4 regions of the Peribacillus sp. CSMR9 genome follow, and region 2 is predicted to be linked to each of the others. Evidence: riboswitches for the same ligand, from Rfam matches in the RefSeq annotation. Region 2 holds a riboswitch; each other region holds the start of a gene.
What was found. Region 2 has a riboswitch for cobalamin ahead of N9I19_RS09440 (energy-coupling factor ABC transporter permease). Riboswitches for the same ligand answer to the same signal wherever they lie in the genome.
Positions count from the first base shown of each region.

Region 1: another riboswitch for cobalamin. It lies ahead of N9I19_RS13100 (helical backbone metal receptor); the one in region 2 lies ahead of N9I19_RS09440 (energy-coupling factor ABC transporter permease).
Region 3: another riboswitch for cobalamin. It lies ahead of metE (5-methyltetrahydropteroyltriglutamate--homocysteine S-methyltransferase); the one in region 2 lies ahead of N9I19_RS09440 (energy-coupling factor ABC transporter permease).
Region 4: another riboswitch for cobalamin. It lies ahead of N9I19_RS05540 (ribonucleoside-diphosphate reductase subunit alpha); the one in region 2 lies ahead of N9I19_RS09440 (energy-coupling factor ABC transporter permease).

Region 1 covers NZ_JAOPHO010000025.1:23,110-27,325, reverse strand. The annotation lists gene N9I19_RS13120 (hypothetical protein) at 1-36, shown strand, start outside; gene N9I19_RS13115 (hypothetical protein) at 374-604, opposite strand; tRNA gene N9I19_RS13110 (tRNA-Arg) at 780-853, opposite strand; gene N9I19_RS13105 (polysaccharide deacetylase family protein) at 1,051-1,944, shown strand; cobalamin riboswitch at 2,031-2,206, shown strand; gene N9I19_RS13100 (helical backbone metal receptor) at 2,369-3,334, shown strand; gene N9I19_RS13095 (FecCD family ABC transporter permease) at 3,297-4,216, shown strand, end outside.
Region 2 covers NZ_JAOPHO010000014.1:23,859-28,074, reverse strand. The annotation lists gene cobJ (precorrin-3B C(17)-methyltransferase) at 1-583, opposite strand, end outside; gene N9I19_RS09445 ((2Fe-2S) ferredoxin domain-containing protein) at 598-966, opposite strand; cobalamin riboswitch at 1,118-1,307, opposite strand; cobalamin riboswitch at 1,510-1,707, shown strand; gene N9I19_RS09440 (energy-coupling factor ABC transporter permease) at 1,887-2,630, shown strand; gene N9I19_RS09435 (energy-coupling factor ABC transporter substrate-binding protein) at 2,632-2,943, shown strand; gene cbiQ (cobalt ECF transporter T component CbiQ) at 2,984-3,706, shown strand; gene N9I19_RS09425 (energy-coupling factor ABC transporter ATP-binding protein) at 3,725-4,216, shown strand, end outside.
Region 3 covers NZ_JAOPHO010000028.1:3,861-8,076, forward strand. The annotation lists gene N9I19_RS13835 (aminopeptidase) at 1-758, opposite strand, end outside; gene bcp (thioredoxin-dependent thiol peroxidase) at 771-1,241, opposite strand; gene N9I19_RS13845 (potassium channel family protein) at 1,304-1,720, opposite strand; cobalamin riboswitch at 1,980-2,171, shown strand; gene metE (5-methyltetrahydropteroyltriglutamate--homocysteine S-methyltransferase) at 2,317-4,216, shown strand, end outside.
Region 4 covers NZ_JAOPHO010000005.1:91,173-95,388, forward strand. The annotation lists gene N9I19_RS05540 (ribonucleoside-diphosphate reductase subunit alpha) at 1-1,817, opposite strand, end outside; cobalamin riboswitch at 1,957-2,138, opposite strand; gene N9I19_RS05545 (manganese-dependent inorganic pyrophosphatase) at 2,432-3,361, shown strand; gene N9I19_RS05550 (hypothetical protein) at 3,460-3,606, opposite strand; gene N9I19_RS05555 (SulP family inorganic anion transporter) at 3,692-4,216, opposite strand, start outside.

The DNA of each region.
Region 1 (4,216 bases), on a different contig from region 2:
GCTCGTGTTTATCAAAAATATTCATATAGAGATTAAAATTTTTAATGGAGTTGAATTAAAATGAATGTATCGCCTTCTTATTTTATATTTGGTTTAATAAACATGATTTTAATGATTGGAGCTATACCAGCTATCATATACGCTTTATATTTATTAAGAAAAATTTCAAAAAAATAAAGTGAAAAAGGAAGAGGGACTTTTGTAGTCCCTCTTCCTTTTTTTGTGCCTTTGTTTCTTCAGCCAATTACAATAAGGGTCATTAATCCCCTCCAACTTGATCGAGTAGATATTAATGAGATTCTTCTAACTGGTTCTATGTTTCATGCTTGGCTCCATCGTGCAGGTTACATGGACCCAAAAGCGACTAGTTTTTTCATTTCATAAAAGACGGATGATAAACAGATAAGTATTCCGTTAAATACCTTATGTGCCGTACATATTCGCCTAATGTTCGCTGTCGGACACCTTCAGCAACTTTTGCACGGAGAAAAATATCTAAGGCTTCTTGCAGTGTGTATTCAATCGTGAAACTATCCGTAGCCTTACTGTCCAATTTCCGTTCCTTTATCGCAGTTCCACGCTGTTTAATAACGTGTTTCTTCATGAAAAAAAGCACCTCCAGACATAGAAAAATAATAGTGAAATGGAATATCACTGTTTCCTACGTACAGAAATGCTTTTATCCTACATGCAATTTACGGCTTTTAACGGTCATACCAACAGAAAAAACCCTGCTACAACACGGAAGAACCGCATTATAACAGGGTTTATAAAATTAGCGTCCCAGATAGGAATCGAACCTACGACCTACAGCTTAGGAGGCTGTCGCTCTATCCTGCTGAGCTACTGGGACATATAAAAAAGTCGACGACTTATTTATTATATTTCTTATAGGCAAACTTTTCAAGTTAATAGCAATAATAATTATGAAAAAAAACATCTAGACGCTTAGGGGGCACTCAGCTCTCCTGTTTCCTTACTCTTCATTAAATGGAATACTTTATTATTTCCTGGTTTTCTGGTACTATTATGCTAGAAAAAATTAGGAGAATGATAGTGGGGAATTATAGAGTTTTATGGATGGTGACGCTGCTGGGGATTTTAATTTTACCGGCATGCTCACAAGGGATTTTAGAGGGTATAGGCACAAAGACGGCTGCACCGATCACGAAAGATAACATTGAAGTGGCTGCAGCAGCGGAGAATGACACTGGGCAGGATTCGGAGGACGAATTATATACTGAACGAATCGATACGAGAGACTGGATAACGGCCGAGTCCGCGGTACAGCTTCCAATATTGATGTATCATAGCATTTCTGAAGGCAATGGCCTTCGGGTACCAAAAGAGGAATTCCGATTACAAATGACTTGGCTTCGGGAAAATGGTTACTATACATTATCCCCTGAAGAAGCATTTCTCGTTTTAACCGAAAATCGGATGCCAAGTGAAAAGTGTGTCTGGCTTACTTTTGATGATGGCTATACAGATAACTACACGGACGCTTTCCATATACTAAAAGAATATGATATGAAAGCGACTGTCTTCATGATCGGGAAGTCCATCGATAAAGGTCATCACCTGACTGAAAATCAAATGATGGAGATGAGCGGGAATGGGATTTCGATCGAAAGCCATACTATCAACCATTTGGAGCTGAACCGAATGACGGCAGAGCAGCAAGAAGCGGAAATGGTCCAGTCAAAGGATCTGTTCGATCGTATCCTGCAACAGGACACGACAGTGCTTTCCTATCCAGTTGGTCGTTATAATGAAGAGAGTCTCAGGCTTTCAGAAGAAGCTGGATACAAGATGGCAGCCACTACTGAACCTGGAGGAGCTTCAAGGGAACAAGGGATGTATGCCTTGCATCGAGTTCGGATTTCACCTGGATTATCAGTCGGTGGGTTCGCGTCGCTGATAGAAAATGCTTCAAATCATTGAAAATGGACGGTGCATTTCAAACTTGTTCAGAAAAATCATATAATAATCGATTCTTACATGGTGTATAATGAAGGCAGTGAAAATTATATACATATGAACGATTTGGTGTCTTAATGACTTAAAAGGGAAGTTGGTGAAATGCCAGCGCGGTCCCGCCACTGTATTTGGGAGCTGAAGGCTGTGTACCACTGTATGGGGATATGGGAAGGTGCCGTTGACGATGACCATGAGCCAGGAGACCTGCCAAGATTCGTACACCTGTAACCTACGCGGATGGGAAGGTGTGTGGCAGACCCTAAGAGTCCGTAATGATATTGTTGCCATACAAGCATCTTCCGTTTAACGGGAGGTGCTTTTTGTTTTGGGTGCATCTTCCGAGATTATTAGGTGAAGAAATTAAATGAAAAGATTGTGGGGAATGAAAATGAAGAAGATTTTTGGTTTGATATTGTTGATGTTGCTTACTGCAGGCATGATGGTTGGCTGCAGTGACGCTACTGATGAAGGAAAAGAAAAGCAGCAAACGAATCATGCTCAACACGACGCTTTCCCGATTACGATTAAAGATGCAACGGGCGAAAAAGTAACGATAGAACAAAAACCGAAGAAAATCGTTACGTTGATACCAAGTAATACAGAAGTGGTCTTTGCACTTGGTTTGGGTAAAAAGGTCGTTGGTGTTTCCGACAATGATAATTACCCGGAAGAAACGAAAAAAATTAAAAAAGTTGGCGGAATGGAAATGAACACGGAGCTGATTGTCTCCATGAAGCCTGACCTTGTTCTTGCCCATGCATCAAGTGCCCATAATTCGAATGAGGGATTAAAGCAGCTTAAGGATGCTGGAATAGATGTCCTTGTAGTCAATGATGCACAAAGCTTTGACCAAGTCTATGAATCTATTGAAATGATTGGAAAGGCAACGGGAGAAAATGATAAGGCAAGCGAAATCGTTGCGGATATGAAAACGAAGCTCAAGGATATTCAGGAAAAAGCCAAATCCGTTAAGGAAGCGGATAGGAAGACCGTTTTAATTGAGGTTTCGCCATCACCGGATATATATACACCTGGAAAAAATACCTTCATGAATGAAATGCTTCATATTATTTCAGCGGATAATGCTGCTGCTGAATTGGACGGCTGGGCAAAAATTGATGAAGAGTCGATGATTGCTGCAAATCCGGATGTCATCATTACAACGTATGGTAATTATACAAAAGATCCAGTAAGTGAAGTGACAGGCCGAAAAGGATGGCAAGACGTAAATGCCGTTAAGAATGGCCAAGTCTTTGATGTCCCTTCTGACTTGGTGACCCGTTCCGGTCCACGCTTAATAGAAGGAGTAGAGGAACTTGCAAAAGCAGTCTATCCGAACCAATTTGACAACTAAATGGGCGTTTGCTTATTTGATTGCGTTGTTAATTTTGTTATTCGCAATGACGATAGGCATTTCCTTTGGTTCGGTGCCAGTTCCGATTCCCGTACTTATACAAATAATCGGCAAGGAGATTTTCCACTTGCCGATTTCTGCTGATCCGGATGTGATGCTTACGAATATCGTGATGAACATCCGCTTGCCGCGTGTGCTGCTCGCTGGTTTGGTTGGGGCATCACTTGCGATTGCCGGGGCAGCCTTTCAGGGACTGCTCCGGAACCCGCTCGCTGATCCTTACACATTAGGTATTTCTTCAGGAGCATCGGTCGGCGCCGTATTGACAATATTCTTGAATATATCACTGCCATTCATCGGTTTATATACTCTTCCGGCATTGAGCATCTTATGTTCAGTGCTCACGATGCTCTGCGTACTGACTTTTGCAAAAAAAATGGATCGGTCGATGAAAGTGGAAACGATTATCTTAACGGGAATCATTTTCAGCTCGTTTTTAAGTGCCTTCATTTCATTGATGATTGCGCTGACGGGTGATGAATTAAGACAAATCATCGGCTGGCTGATGGGAAGCGTCTCAATGCGCGGATGGAATTATATCGTAATCATTTTGCCGTTTTTTATCATTGGTTCGTTGACCTTGATCATGAATGCAAGCGAATTGAATGCGATGACTTTCGGGGAAGACCGGGCAAAACACTTAGGTGTGAACGTGAAGCGGCGGAAAATGTGGATCTTGATAGCCGGTTCGACATTGACAGGGGCAGCCGTTGCCGTTTCAGGGGCGATTGGTTTTGTAGGATTGGTCATTCCTCATTTTGTCCGGAAGATTTGGGGACCTGACCATAAACATTTGCTTCCGTTGTCATTGTTGATAGGAAG
Region 2 (4,216 bases):
GTGTATCCGGTGAACGGTAGCGAAGGAGAATTTTTTGTGTTTCTACAATTTGCCTAGTCCGCCTTCCGCTACGCGGGTTATAAAGTGCAATGACAAAGTCAGCCATTGCAGCAGCTTCCACCCTTTTAGCGATAAGTTCCCAAGGCGTTAAATGATCACTGAGGCTGATGGTACACGAATCGTGCATGACAGGTGCCCCAAGTAAAGACGCACAAGAGTTGATTGCAGAAATACCAGGGATGACTTCAATGCCCACTCCAGTATCTTCTTTCCACCCTTTTTCAATCAATACTTCATAAACCAGCCCTGCCATCCCGTACACTCCGGCATCACCACTGGAAATTACAGCCACTTTCTTTCCCAGCTCCGCTTGTTTCACTGCTTCCTGAGCACGTGATACTTCCTCAGTCATTCCCGTACTAATAATCGTTTGATCTGTAAGCAATCCCTGAATGAGTTCAACATAAGTTTTATAACCAATGATGTAGTCACTTTCTTGAAGGGCTTCGACAGCACGTTTGGTAATGTGTTCAAAATTCCCTGGCCCAAAGCCCACGACGAATAATTTACCGTTAGTACTCATTAAGACATCTCCTTTTACGATTTGTTCTTTGAAATACCCGTATGAGCAGGAAAATCTGGATTAGGGGTCATTTCCCCATCACTGAATCGGTAGATCAGCTGTGGCACAAACTCCCCATCATCGATATTACTTACAATCTTCCGACCGTAATCTGGGGTTTCCACCCGATACCATCTCCCTTGGGGATACTCAATTACAACGCAGGCGTCCTTACATCTTCCGTTACAGCGTGTCCTGGTTGTATGGATTTTCATATCCAGTCCCTTTAAAGTAATTTCATCGCGAATCGCTTGGGTTACTTCTTCCCCGCCTTTTTTCATGCAACTGCTTCCATTGCAAATCAACAGATGCGTATTAGTACCCTGCAAGTTCCAAGTAGTCATCTTCTTCCTCCTGAGTTCAGGGAAAAGGCAAAATAAAAAACCTTAACATAAGAGTTAAGGTTTTAAAAAAACTATATGAATGAGGAGCCTTCGGCAAATATGCTGAATCTCCCAAAATCGTCATAGTCCTTCTACCTTTCCCTCCGAAAAGTATCATACAATTTCAAAAGCAGGTTTCCTGGCTTACGCTTCATTTTACTTTGTCCCTTCCCGGCATTAAGCCAGTGGTCATCGACAATTTCATCAGCGTTTACAGTAGCGGGGGCTGCATCGGATTTTCACCGATTTCCCTATTATCCCTTGATAATTCACACAAGAGCACTTTTAAAATGAAATATTTGGTTTTATTATACATTTCTAGCTAACTTTATCTATCATATAACAACTTTAGCAAAATTCAAAGTTTATTCCGACTGTTTAGAAAAGTTTAATAGGGTAAATCCAGCTCCATGCCTCGCTTCTCTGCGTTATTAGTCTAAAAAAAAAAAAGAGAGTGTAGCTGGAATTATTTCTTTATGATAAACTATACGAGATTTTTCAAAATAATTACATAAGTTTTATGGTGTTGAATTTTCTCGGAAATTCAGCTTAAAAGGGAAGCCGGTGAAAATCCGGAGCGGTCCCGCCACTGTAAAGGGAAGTCCTATTGCCTTAAGGTTAATCCACTGTCAAATGAGATGGGAAGGATGTAATGGGATGATGAACCAAAGCCAGGAGACCTGCCATGAAGCGTGAAACTGTTTCAGCCTACGAGGATGGGTGTGCGGATCAGGCAGAATAGCCCGTGGTTGGTTTATGCTGAGGAATTCCTGTTCATTACGCACTTCTTTCTTTTTTAGAGAAGTGCTTTTTATGTTGGGCGCCGCTTTTCTTCTAAAAGCCTTGATCAGAAAAAATTAAAAGTGTTGAAAGGAGAAAGAATGAAAAAAGACAATTGGAAAATTCTTTATTTTGTCATTTTATTGCTTCTTGTACCAAAACGTGCTATGGCCATGCATATTATGGAGGGATTTTTACCGATTGAATGGGCCATATTCTGGTGGGCCATTATCCTTCCATTTTTAATCTTGGGTTACCGGTCGATTAGGTCCAAAGTAAAGGAAAACCCAGAAACAAAAATGATACTCGGCCTATCGGGAGCATTTGTATTCATATTATCGGCCCTGAAGATTCCTTCCGTTACGGGAAGTTCTTCACACCCTACAGGAGTTGGCTTGGGTTCCATATTATTCGGACCATTGGCCATGAGTGTCGTGGGTTCCATCGTCCTGTTATTTCAAGCTGTATTACTGGCTCACGGAGGGTTGACGACATTAGGGGCCAATGCATTTTCCATGGCAGTATGCGGACCTTTCATTTCTTACTTTGTCTTCAAGGGCGCAACTAAATTGGGGTGGTCTTTTTCTCTTGCGGTTTTCTTGGCAGCTGCTTTTGGAGATTTAGGAACCTATGTGGTAACTTCCGTTCAACTTGCTCTTGCTTTTCCATCCGAGGTAGGGGGATTCATGGCCTCATTCACTAAGTTTGCAGGGATTTTCGCCCTGACCCAAATTCCCTTGGCAATCAGCGAGGGATTATTGACAGTCGTTGTGATGAATTTCTTAAAAAAATACAATCTAGGCGAATTGAAATTGCTGCGAGTTTTATCTAAGGAGGCCCGTTAATATGAAAAAAAGTTTACTGTTGCTTTTCCTGGTCGTCATTCTTGCAACCATACCGTTAATCACCCAACAAGGAACGCAATTTGGCGGTGCAGATGGCGAAGCTGAAGAAGCCATCACTAAAATCCATCCGGAATATAAGCCATGGTTCAACAGTATTTGGGAGCCACCAGGTGCAGAAACAGAAAGCTTATTATTTGCGCTGCAGGCTGCAATCGGAGCTGGTTTCATTGGATATTTCATTGGGGTAATGAGACAAAGGAATAAGCAAGCCAAACAAGCCATGCCCGAAGAATCCAAGCATGTTACTCATTGATAAATATGCCTATTTCAATGGGCTAAAGGATGAACATCCGTTGGAAAAAATGATTTTTGCACTCTCCCTTTTGCTTTTTTCCTTAACTGTAAGGGATATGGCCGTTTCGCTCATCACTTTTACGGTGATGAGTGCTTTAATCATTTTTGCGGCAAGAATCCCACTTTCTTATTATCTGAAATTACTCTTACTACCGGGGTTCTTTATATTATCAGGTACAATTACCATCCTTTTTTCTTTTACAAGCAAACCCATTTCAATATCCAATATATGGTGGTCCTGGAAAGTCGGAAACTGGCAAATATTCATCAGCGATGACAGCATTGGTACAGTAATCAATTTGATCACTGTCGTATTTGGCAGTATAAGCTGTTTATATTTCTTAACCTTAACAACACCCATTACCGTCATTCTATCCGTGCTGCGAAAACTTAAAGTGCCATCTTTATTGATCGATTTAATAGAATTGACCTATCGCTTCATCTTTATTTTTTTAGATACAGCTGTGGCCATTCACCTATCACAAGCTTCACGACTTGGATATGGCTCGATAAGGCAAGGCATTCGATCTCTCGGGTTACTAATCTCATCATTATTTTTGGGAGTATTCCAGCGCTCTGGGCAATTGACGATGGCCATGAATGCAAGAGGATATCAGGAGAACCTATCATATATCGATGATACTTACACCTATTCCTCCCGCAATTGGCTGATCGCCATTATCATACTAGGAAGCTTAATCTTTATTTATGGATATATGTAAATTGGAGGCAATTCAGAAATGGAAGAGCATATTTTTAATATAGAGGGCCTCACCCATCAATTCGCAGATGGAACGTTCGCTATCAAAGATCTTTCACTAACCGTTCAACAAGGTAAAAAGATTGCATTATTAGGCAATAATGGAGCCGGCAAATCGACTCTGTTCCTCCATTTAAATGGTCTTTTACAACCAACATCAGGAACTATCAGATATAAGGGCAAGAAAATTAAATATGACCGTAAAGCATTATTATCATTAAGAAAACAAGTTGGGATCGTTTTTCAAGATCCCGATTCTCAGCTTTTTTCCGCTAATGTGCAACAGGATATTTCGTTTGGACCGATGAATTTAGGATGGGAAAGAAACGTAGTCCGCGAGAAAGTACAATGGGCGATGGCTCAAACGGAAGTAACGGAATTAAAGGACAGACCCACCCATTTTTTAAGCTTAGGGCAAAAAAAACGTGTCGCCATTGCAGGGGTACTAGCCATGGAACCAGATGTCTGGCTC
Region 3 (4,216 bases), on a different contig from region 2:
TTCCCCTTTTTCAAGTTTAATTCTATGTCACTAAAAGTGATTCCTTCATAGGTTGTGGGTGTGTTGAAGGCTATCCTTCCATTGACGCTCTCTTTTATAGGTGCAGTAAATACTTCCCCGTCCGGTAAATTCTTTTTTCCGGCACATATGATAGCCGGCATACCTTTAATGGAAAAGGTCAAATCTGTCCCTGGTGAAACGATCCTGACTTTGTCAGTTCGTTCCATCAATAGTTTTAACGGTTTTAATGCCGCCTCCATTTTCCCATAATCCATTGTGCATACGTTCAAAAGGAAGTCTTGATACCTGTCGAAAGTCATGCCGGCTTTTTGCGCTGATGTGTTGGTGGGATAATTAAGCAAGACCCAACGTCGGTTGTTCACATAGAAAAGAGTTGGAGAATTCATAGCCTCCCCTTGAAGACGGTGCCTTTCGAGGAGAACATCAGTCATTTCCACATCGTTTTCTTCACCGGTGATGATGATGACCGCATCGATATCCGTATATTTCTTCAGAGCCCATTGCGATGATGTGTCAAGTTGTTCCTTCACATTCCCTTGTAATAGGTGCCGGCTTATCTCATCGTCTTCAAGTTCTACATATGGATAAGCACCCACTCTGTATGTTTCATCAATCAGCTCTTTCAATAATGGTTTCGTGTTGATATGGCCCCGAATAAGGATTCTCTCTTTTGGCTTTAATTGTATCGAATGATGAATCAGCCTGGCAGCAAGCTTCGTTATTCGCTCATCCTTCATTTGCCTGTCCCCTTATTTTTTGAGGTCGCGAAGAGTTTCAAGAGCTTCTTCGACGTGGCCTTTTACTTTTACCTTACGCCATTCTTTGACTATCTTACCTGCCTTATCAATCAGGAATGTTGAACGTTCAATGCCCATATACTCCTTGCCGAAGTTCTTTTTCAATTGCCACACATCAAATGATTCAGCAGCTTCATGATTTTCGTCAGCTAGCAGCAGAAAAGGCAATCCATGTTTTTCGATGAATTTTTCATGTCGTGCCGCTGGGTCTGGGCTGATACCAATGATGACAGCGTCCAATTCCTCAAATTGCTCATTGTGGTCCCGGAAATCACAGGCCTCCGTCGTGCATCCTGACGTCATGTCTTTTGGATAAAAATATAAAACAATGTATTTCCCCTTAAAATCCGATAGGGAAACCATTTCACCATTGTTTGCTGGGAGTTGAAAATCAGGTGCTTTTTCTCCAATTTTAACAGTCATATTGAACCCTCCATTTCTTTCATTATGGTAAGAGTACCCAATAATCGAAAGAAATACAACTTTCATTTATTCCTTCTTTCCTGATCTAAATCAATCACCGTCCGAATTACAAACGCGGCCGGGAGCGTATAGCCGATGAATGCCTGGATTGTCGCAATCATCCTGCCTACGCCTATCGGGGATATATCCCCATACCCTACAGAAAACATCGTCATCGCACTAAAATAAAAAGAAGTCTTCAGTTGCTCGTAAAAACTGCCGTCCAAACGATTGCCCATATCAAGAATCACTGAATGATTCTGAAGCTCGTATAATAAATAAATCAGTGCAAATCCAACTAATATCGTCGCATATAAATTGCCAAGCCACAGCATATCCTCCAGAGAGAACTTCTTTCCTCCCGACTCAACAAGAAATAAGGTACGAATGCTCATCACCATGCAAAAAATGATTCCTGCAATCAAGATGTAGAAAGTCATCCCCCACGCCCCATTTCAAAACGCCACTCCCTCTATACATACTCCCTGTCCAAACAATATATTCTTTCTTAGGGACAGACTTTATCCTTATCACTAACACATCCTAAACGCATTTGTCAGGAATTCGGGACCTTATCCCGAATCTTTTTCATGTTGACCCTTTTAGTCGGATATGTTAAGGTTGTCTAAATATTTATAATAATTTTTATTTTATAAATATTAGCCACCTGCAATCAGTTTATCCAGCAGGTTTTGTGAAATTTCATATGTGGAAATAGGTTCCTAATTTTCATTAGGATTAAAAGGGAAGCCCGGTGTAATTCCGGCACGGTCCCGCCACTGTAATGGGAATGTTAGCGCCATCCAATATGCCACTGATCAACGGATCGGGAAGGCCCGTCGCTAATGATATTCCCTAAGTCAGGAGACCTGCCTATTTCGACAACACTGTTTTAACCTACGGGAGATAGGGAGGTGTTAGGGACCTTATAATTGTAAGGGGCATTCTGCATGCCTCTTTATTTTAAGCATTTCTAACTTTCTCTTTTGACGGTTAGGGATGCTTTTTTATTGTTAAATCAAATGAATGTAGGAGGATGGGAATTTTGAAAAGCAGCAGTTTGGGTTACCCGCGAATCGGGGAAGATCGTGAATGGAAACGTACATTAGAAGCTTACTGGTCCGGTAAAATCGATGAAGCAGAATTTACGGCACAACTAAAAGCCATCCGTTTAGGCAACTTACAAAAACAGAAGAAACGAGGCATTGATATCATTCCTGCCAACGACTTCACTTTATATGATCAAATGCTGGATATGTCCGTCATGTTCGGTCTTGTTCCTGAACGTTATTCAGCCTATGAAGGCGGATGCGTTCCCCTTTCCGTTTATTATTCAATGGCCCGCGGAAACAATGACGAAGTCGCTTCCGAAATGACGAAATGGTTCAATACGAACTATCACTATATTGTCCCTGAATTAAACCTGTCACAGCTGACTTTAACAGAAAATAAACCACTTGCAGCATATCGGGAGGCCAAGGAAAAGCTAGGGATTGAAACCAAACCCGTGTTGATCGGACCTTATACTTTCATCTCCCTTTCCAAAGGCTTCAATAAAAAAGATATCCCTGGCATCATCCTGAGCCTGCTTCCCCTATACACGCAAATCCTGCAAGAGTTGGAGCAAGAAGGCGTGAAGTGGGTTCAAATGGACGAACCTTCTCTTGTTTCATCCATTTCCAAAGATGATATGCAAACTGTTACTTACCTCTATGAAAAACTGAATGAAGCAGCACCAAACCTGAACATCATGCTACAAACATACTTTGATGCCGTGGAGCATTACCAAGAAGTCATCGAATTACAAGTCCAAGGAATCGGTCTTGATTTTGTACATGATAAAGGGAGGAATCTAAGTAATCTTGAAGCATTCGGTTTCCCGAAGGACAAAGTGCTTGCTGCAGGTGTGATTGACGGAAAAAACATTTGGCTATCTGATTTATCGAAAAAAATCCAATTGATCGAGACTCTTAAGAAAAAGGTAGCCGAAGACCAAATCTGGCTTCAGCCCTCTTGTTCCCTGCTTCATGTCCCAGTGACCGTTCGTAATGAAACCGCCCTTTCAAAAGAAGTGAAAGAGGCCCTCGCTTTCGCTGATGAGAAACTTGAGGAAATCATACTCTTGGTCAAAGGGAATAATCAAGGCTTTGAAGCAATCGCCGAAAAAGTCGATGCTAATAAATTTACGGTTCAAACGTTAGCAAGTTCAAATGCACGGAATCATGGGAATGTACAATCCAATGTCGAAAAGGTTAAAACCAGGAACGTCGGCCGTCAGCTTCCATTTAAAGAACGTTACCAAAAACAACAGGAATTTTTCAAATTGCCTTTTCTTCCTTCGACTACGATCGGCAGCTTTCCACAGACATTTGAAGTTAAACAAGCACGTGGGAAGTTCAAAAGAGGAGAATGGACCGCTTCGCAATATGAAACATTCGTTAACGAAGAAATCGGCAGGTGGATTGATATCCAAGAAGAAATCGGCTTGGATGTTCTTGTACACGGGGAATTCGAACGGACGGATATGGTTGAATACTTCGGCCATAAGTTAGGCGGATTCGTCTTTCTAGAAAAGGGCTGGGTACAATCCTATGGGTCTCGCTGCGTGAAACCACCAGTCATCTACGGTGACATCGATTTCATCGAACCGATGACAGTCAGGGAAAGTGTATACGCACAATCACTGACGAACAAGACGGTAAAGGGAATGCTAACAGGTCCTGTCACGATTTTGAACTGGTCATTTGTCCGTGATGATATTTCCAGGGAGAATGTTTGCTACCAACTGGCACTTGCTTTGGAAAAAGAAGTCATTGCATTGGAATCGGCTGGAATCAAAATGATCCAAGTTGATGAGCCTGCACTTAGGGAAGGTCTGCCATTGAAAAAAACCGATCGCGATGAGTATTTGAACTGGGCTGTTAATTCGTTCTTGA
Region 4 (4,216 bases), on a different contig from region 2:
TGCCAATCCGATCCTTCGAAATATGGGTATGATCCTTTTTCCTTGGCCAACTCGTTGGATGCTTTGATTGTTAAGTAAGCGATCTTTTCGTATAAAGCATCGGCATAGTGAACAGCCTCATCCGATTCCCAATAAATATTCTGAGTGGCAAGTAAATGATGCCATCCAAACGTTCCTAAACCAATTGCCCGGTAACGTTTGTTCGAGATGGATGCTTGCTTGACCGGAAGATTATTGACATCAATGACGTTATCCAGCATCCGGATCTGAATGGGAATTAACCTCTCCAAAACATCGCTGCTCACCGCACGGGGCAAGTTAATGGATGATAGGTTGCAGACAACGAAATCGCCGCTTTTACGGACCACAACGACATCTCCATCTTCTGTTTCATATTCATCCGTGATCGTCGAAGGGCTTAAGTTTTGAGCAATCTCCGTACAAAGGTTAGAACAATAAATCATGCCTTTATGTTTATTCGGATTCTTCCGGTTCACTTCATCGCGGTAGAACATATATGGTACGCCTTCTTCTAATTGAGAAATCATGATGCTTTTCATGATGTCCATCGCATTGATTTTTTCAAAGCTATAGTTTGGAAGTGTACCATTTTCTGCGGCCTCGACAGCAAGTGCATAATGATTCCTGAAGCTTCCTTCGCCTTTCTTCTCGTCATAAAGATCTTCAAGTGAGAATCCAAGGGTTTGTTTGATGGTATGCGGATCGAAAAGATACCATTCTTTTCTGTCGCGTACAGCCTCCATGAACAAATCAGGAATACATACACCTGTAAAAATATCATGGGCTTTTAATCTGTCATCCCCGTTTTGCGTCTTCAAATCAAGAAAGCTCATAATATCTTTATGCCAGGCATCCAAGTAAATCGCGATGGCACCTTTACGTTGCCCCAATTGATCGACACTGACAGCTGTCTGGTTGAATAGCCGGATCCAGGGAGTCGTGCCGGAACTGTTTCCAGAGAAACCTCGGATATCAGAACCAAGCGAACGAATCTTACCAACGTAAAGACCTACACCGCCGCCGAATTTTGATACTTTTGCGGCATCGTAGTTAGATAGATAGATGCCGTCAATGGAATCTTCAATTGCGTCGATAAAACAAGAGCTTAACTGTCCATGCGTTTTACCTGCATTGGATAGAGTAGGCGTCGCAACAGTCATATAAAGGTTGGACATAGCCCAGTAAGCTTCTTTTATTAGTTGAAGACGATGCTCCGTTTTTTCCATTCGCATGATTTCCATCGCGATGATCATGAAGCGCTCTTGAGGCAGTTCGTAGACCTTGTCTTTTTTGGGGCGGGCTAGGTAGCGATCGTTTAATAAGTAGATGCCTATGTAAGAAAATAATTTATCCTTTTCCGGGTCGATCACCGAACCCAATTCCTCAATTTCCGCTTTCGTATAAGAAGCTAGCAGTTCTGATTTATAAATGGGATAACGCTGGCCTTCTGAAAGTTGCGAGAGTTCCGTGATCAGTTCATAGAATGGGCCATAACTCATGCCTTCATAACCTCGATTTGCCTGTGCATCCCTATACATCGTATTCAATAGTTCTGCTGCAGCAACGAATGTCCAATCGGGAGCATCTATATCCACACTTTCAAGAGCGAGCTGAATCAGTTTTTTTGATGCCTGTTCATCGGTTGAGTCACTTTTGCGATCAAGCCATTTTATAAAACGCTTTTTGAACTTTTCCATATCGAGACGGCCTTCGAATTCCTTTGATAACATCTCAAGCTGGATTGAATTCGTTTCGGTGTCATTTTCGCTTATGGTAGAGTTATATGTTTGAGTCATTAATAATCCTCCTTGTAAACTTCCGCTAAAATAAAAAAACCGCCCAAATGGATTGAGCGGATCAAACGATAGAATAAAAGAACCATGAAAAAATAGCCATTATACTATCGTTTCATCATCTCAATCCCCGAAGAATAAGAAACATGAAAAAATCAAGGCAGGTCTCCTGACTCATGATCATCCTACTTTGAGTCCTTCCCGTATAGAGAGAGCTATACAGTGGTTTCTCATTTCGTCACATTTACAGTTGCGGGGACAGTTCCGGGTTTACACCGGATTCCCTTTTCAGCCATCACTGGCACCTTGGATTATAAAATATTCTATATATAGTTATTGGTATTGTTTGTGTAATCAATATCTAGTATTTCTGCTTATATTATCGTAAGCCATATACGATGATAATTCAACTAATATATTTGAGAAAAACCAACCCTTATCTATTGACAAAGTGAAGGTAGAGGGATTGAGAATGAAAGATTTTATTGGGGAATGGGTAATTTGAGCACTGAATTTACGGGATTTTGTGTTAAAATAAAGTGTATAGTAAAGGTGGCTCTCCCTTATTGCGATGAGGGGATTCGCGGAAAAATATTTATGAAAAAGGGGTTAAAATCTTGGAAAAAGTATTAGTTTTTGGACATAAAAACCCGGATACAGACACAATCTGTTCAGCAATCGCTTATGCAGATCTTAAAAAGCAACTAGGTATCAACGCTGAACCAGTTCGTCTGGGTGAAGTGAATGGTGAAACTCAATATGCGTTGGACCAATTCAAATTCGAAGCTCCCCGCCTTGTGGAAAAAGTGGCAGGGGAAGCGGATGGAGTGATCCTGGTCGACCACAACGAACGCCAGCAAAGTGCAGAAGATATTGACCAAGTCCGTGTGTTGGAAGTTATCGACCATCACCGTATCGCTAACTTTGAAACAAGCGATCCTTTATATTACCGTGCGGAGCCAGTTGGCTGTACGGCAACCATTTTAAATAAAATCTATAAAGAAAACGGCATTGAAGTCCCTAAAGCGATCGCCGGACTTATGCTATCTGCCATAATTTCCGATTCTTTATTGTTCAAATCCCCGACATGCACAGAGCAAGACGTTGCAGCAGCTATGGAACTGGCTGATATTGCGGGAGTAAACGCTGAAACATATGGCTTGGAAATGTTGAAGGCGGGAGCTGACTTGAGCGACAAGACGATTGCCCAGTTAATCACTCTTGATGCAAAAGAATTCTCCATGGGAATGGCTAAAGTGGAGATAGCTCAGGTCAATGCTGTAGATCCGAACGAAGTTCTTGCTAAGCAAGCTGAAATAGAAGCAGCCATTGAATCGGTCATCGCTGTGAAGGAATTGGATTTATTCCTATTCGTCGTAACGGATATCTTGACCAATGATTCTGTGGCCTTGGCTCTTGGAAAAGCGGCTGATGCAGTGGAAAAGGCATATGACGTTTCATTAAACAATAACATTGCCGTCTTAGAGGGCGTTGTATCGCGTAAAAAACAAATCGTTCCGGTTTTAACGGACGTATTCAGTAAATAATATTGGAAAAGGGGTGCCCATTCAATACTTTGGGCCCCCTTTTCTGTACATTAAAAAAAGACTCAACCATCCATTTAAAGGTGTTTGAGTCTTTTTTTTTAATTTAAGGTTTCCTTTTCTTTTTCATAGGCGATGACAATCAGTTCTTTATTGGCTTCCTCGCCAAGTTTGCTTTCAAAGCTTTTCAGTTCATTCAATAAATCTGGTGACAGATTCGCTGCTGTATAATCCTGATCGGATGTCATGCTTTTCGCTCCTTTCAAAAGGAAATATTTCATGTTATCTATTTTGTCGGTTTGAAAAGTTTCTATTCAGCAGAATTATACTTTTTCAAGATATTTTACTTTCTGAGGTGGCGAGTTTTTCAAGCAATAACGAACTCTCCTCGTCCAGGCCTTGCACCTGGACAGGTGTACCTTGAAACTGATATTTAAGGACAACCGTATCAACAGCACCGACTGCAGAAGCATCCCATATTTTAGAATGGGAAAAATCGATGATGACCGTTTCGGCTTTTTCCTTGAAATCGAACTTAGAAACAAAGTCCTGAACCGAAGCGAAAAATATTTGTCCGCTGATACGATAAATGATTTTCTTAGCATGGATGTCTTCCGTTTTCTCAACAGCCACTTTAGAAATTTTAGCCGAGAAGAAAATCATGCTCAAGAGCACTCCAGCAAATACCCCTTTAGATAAGTCATGTGTATAAAGAACAATGAGGACCGTCACGATCATCACTGCTGCATCCGTCTTTGGAGCTTTAGTGAGCCGCTTTAGGGAAGACCAGTCAAAGGTCCCGATTGAAACCATGATCATGACTGCGACAAGGGCAGCCATCGGTATTTTAACAAGGAC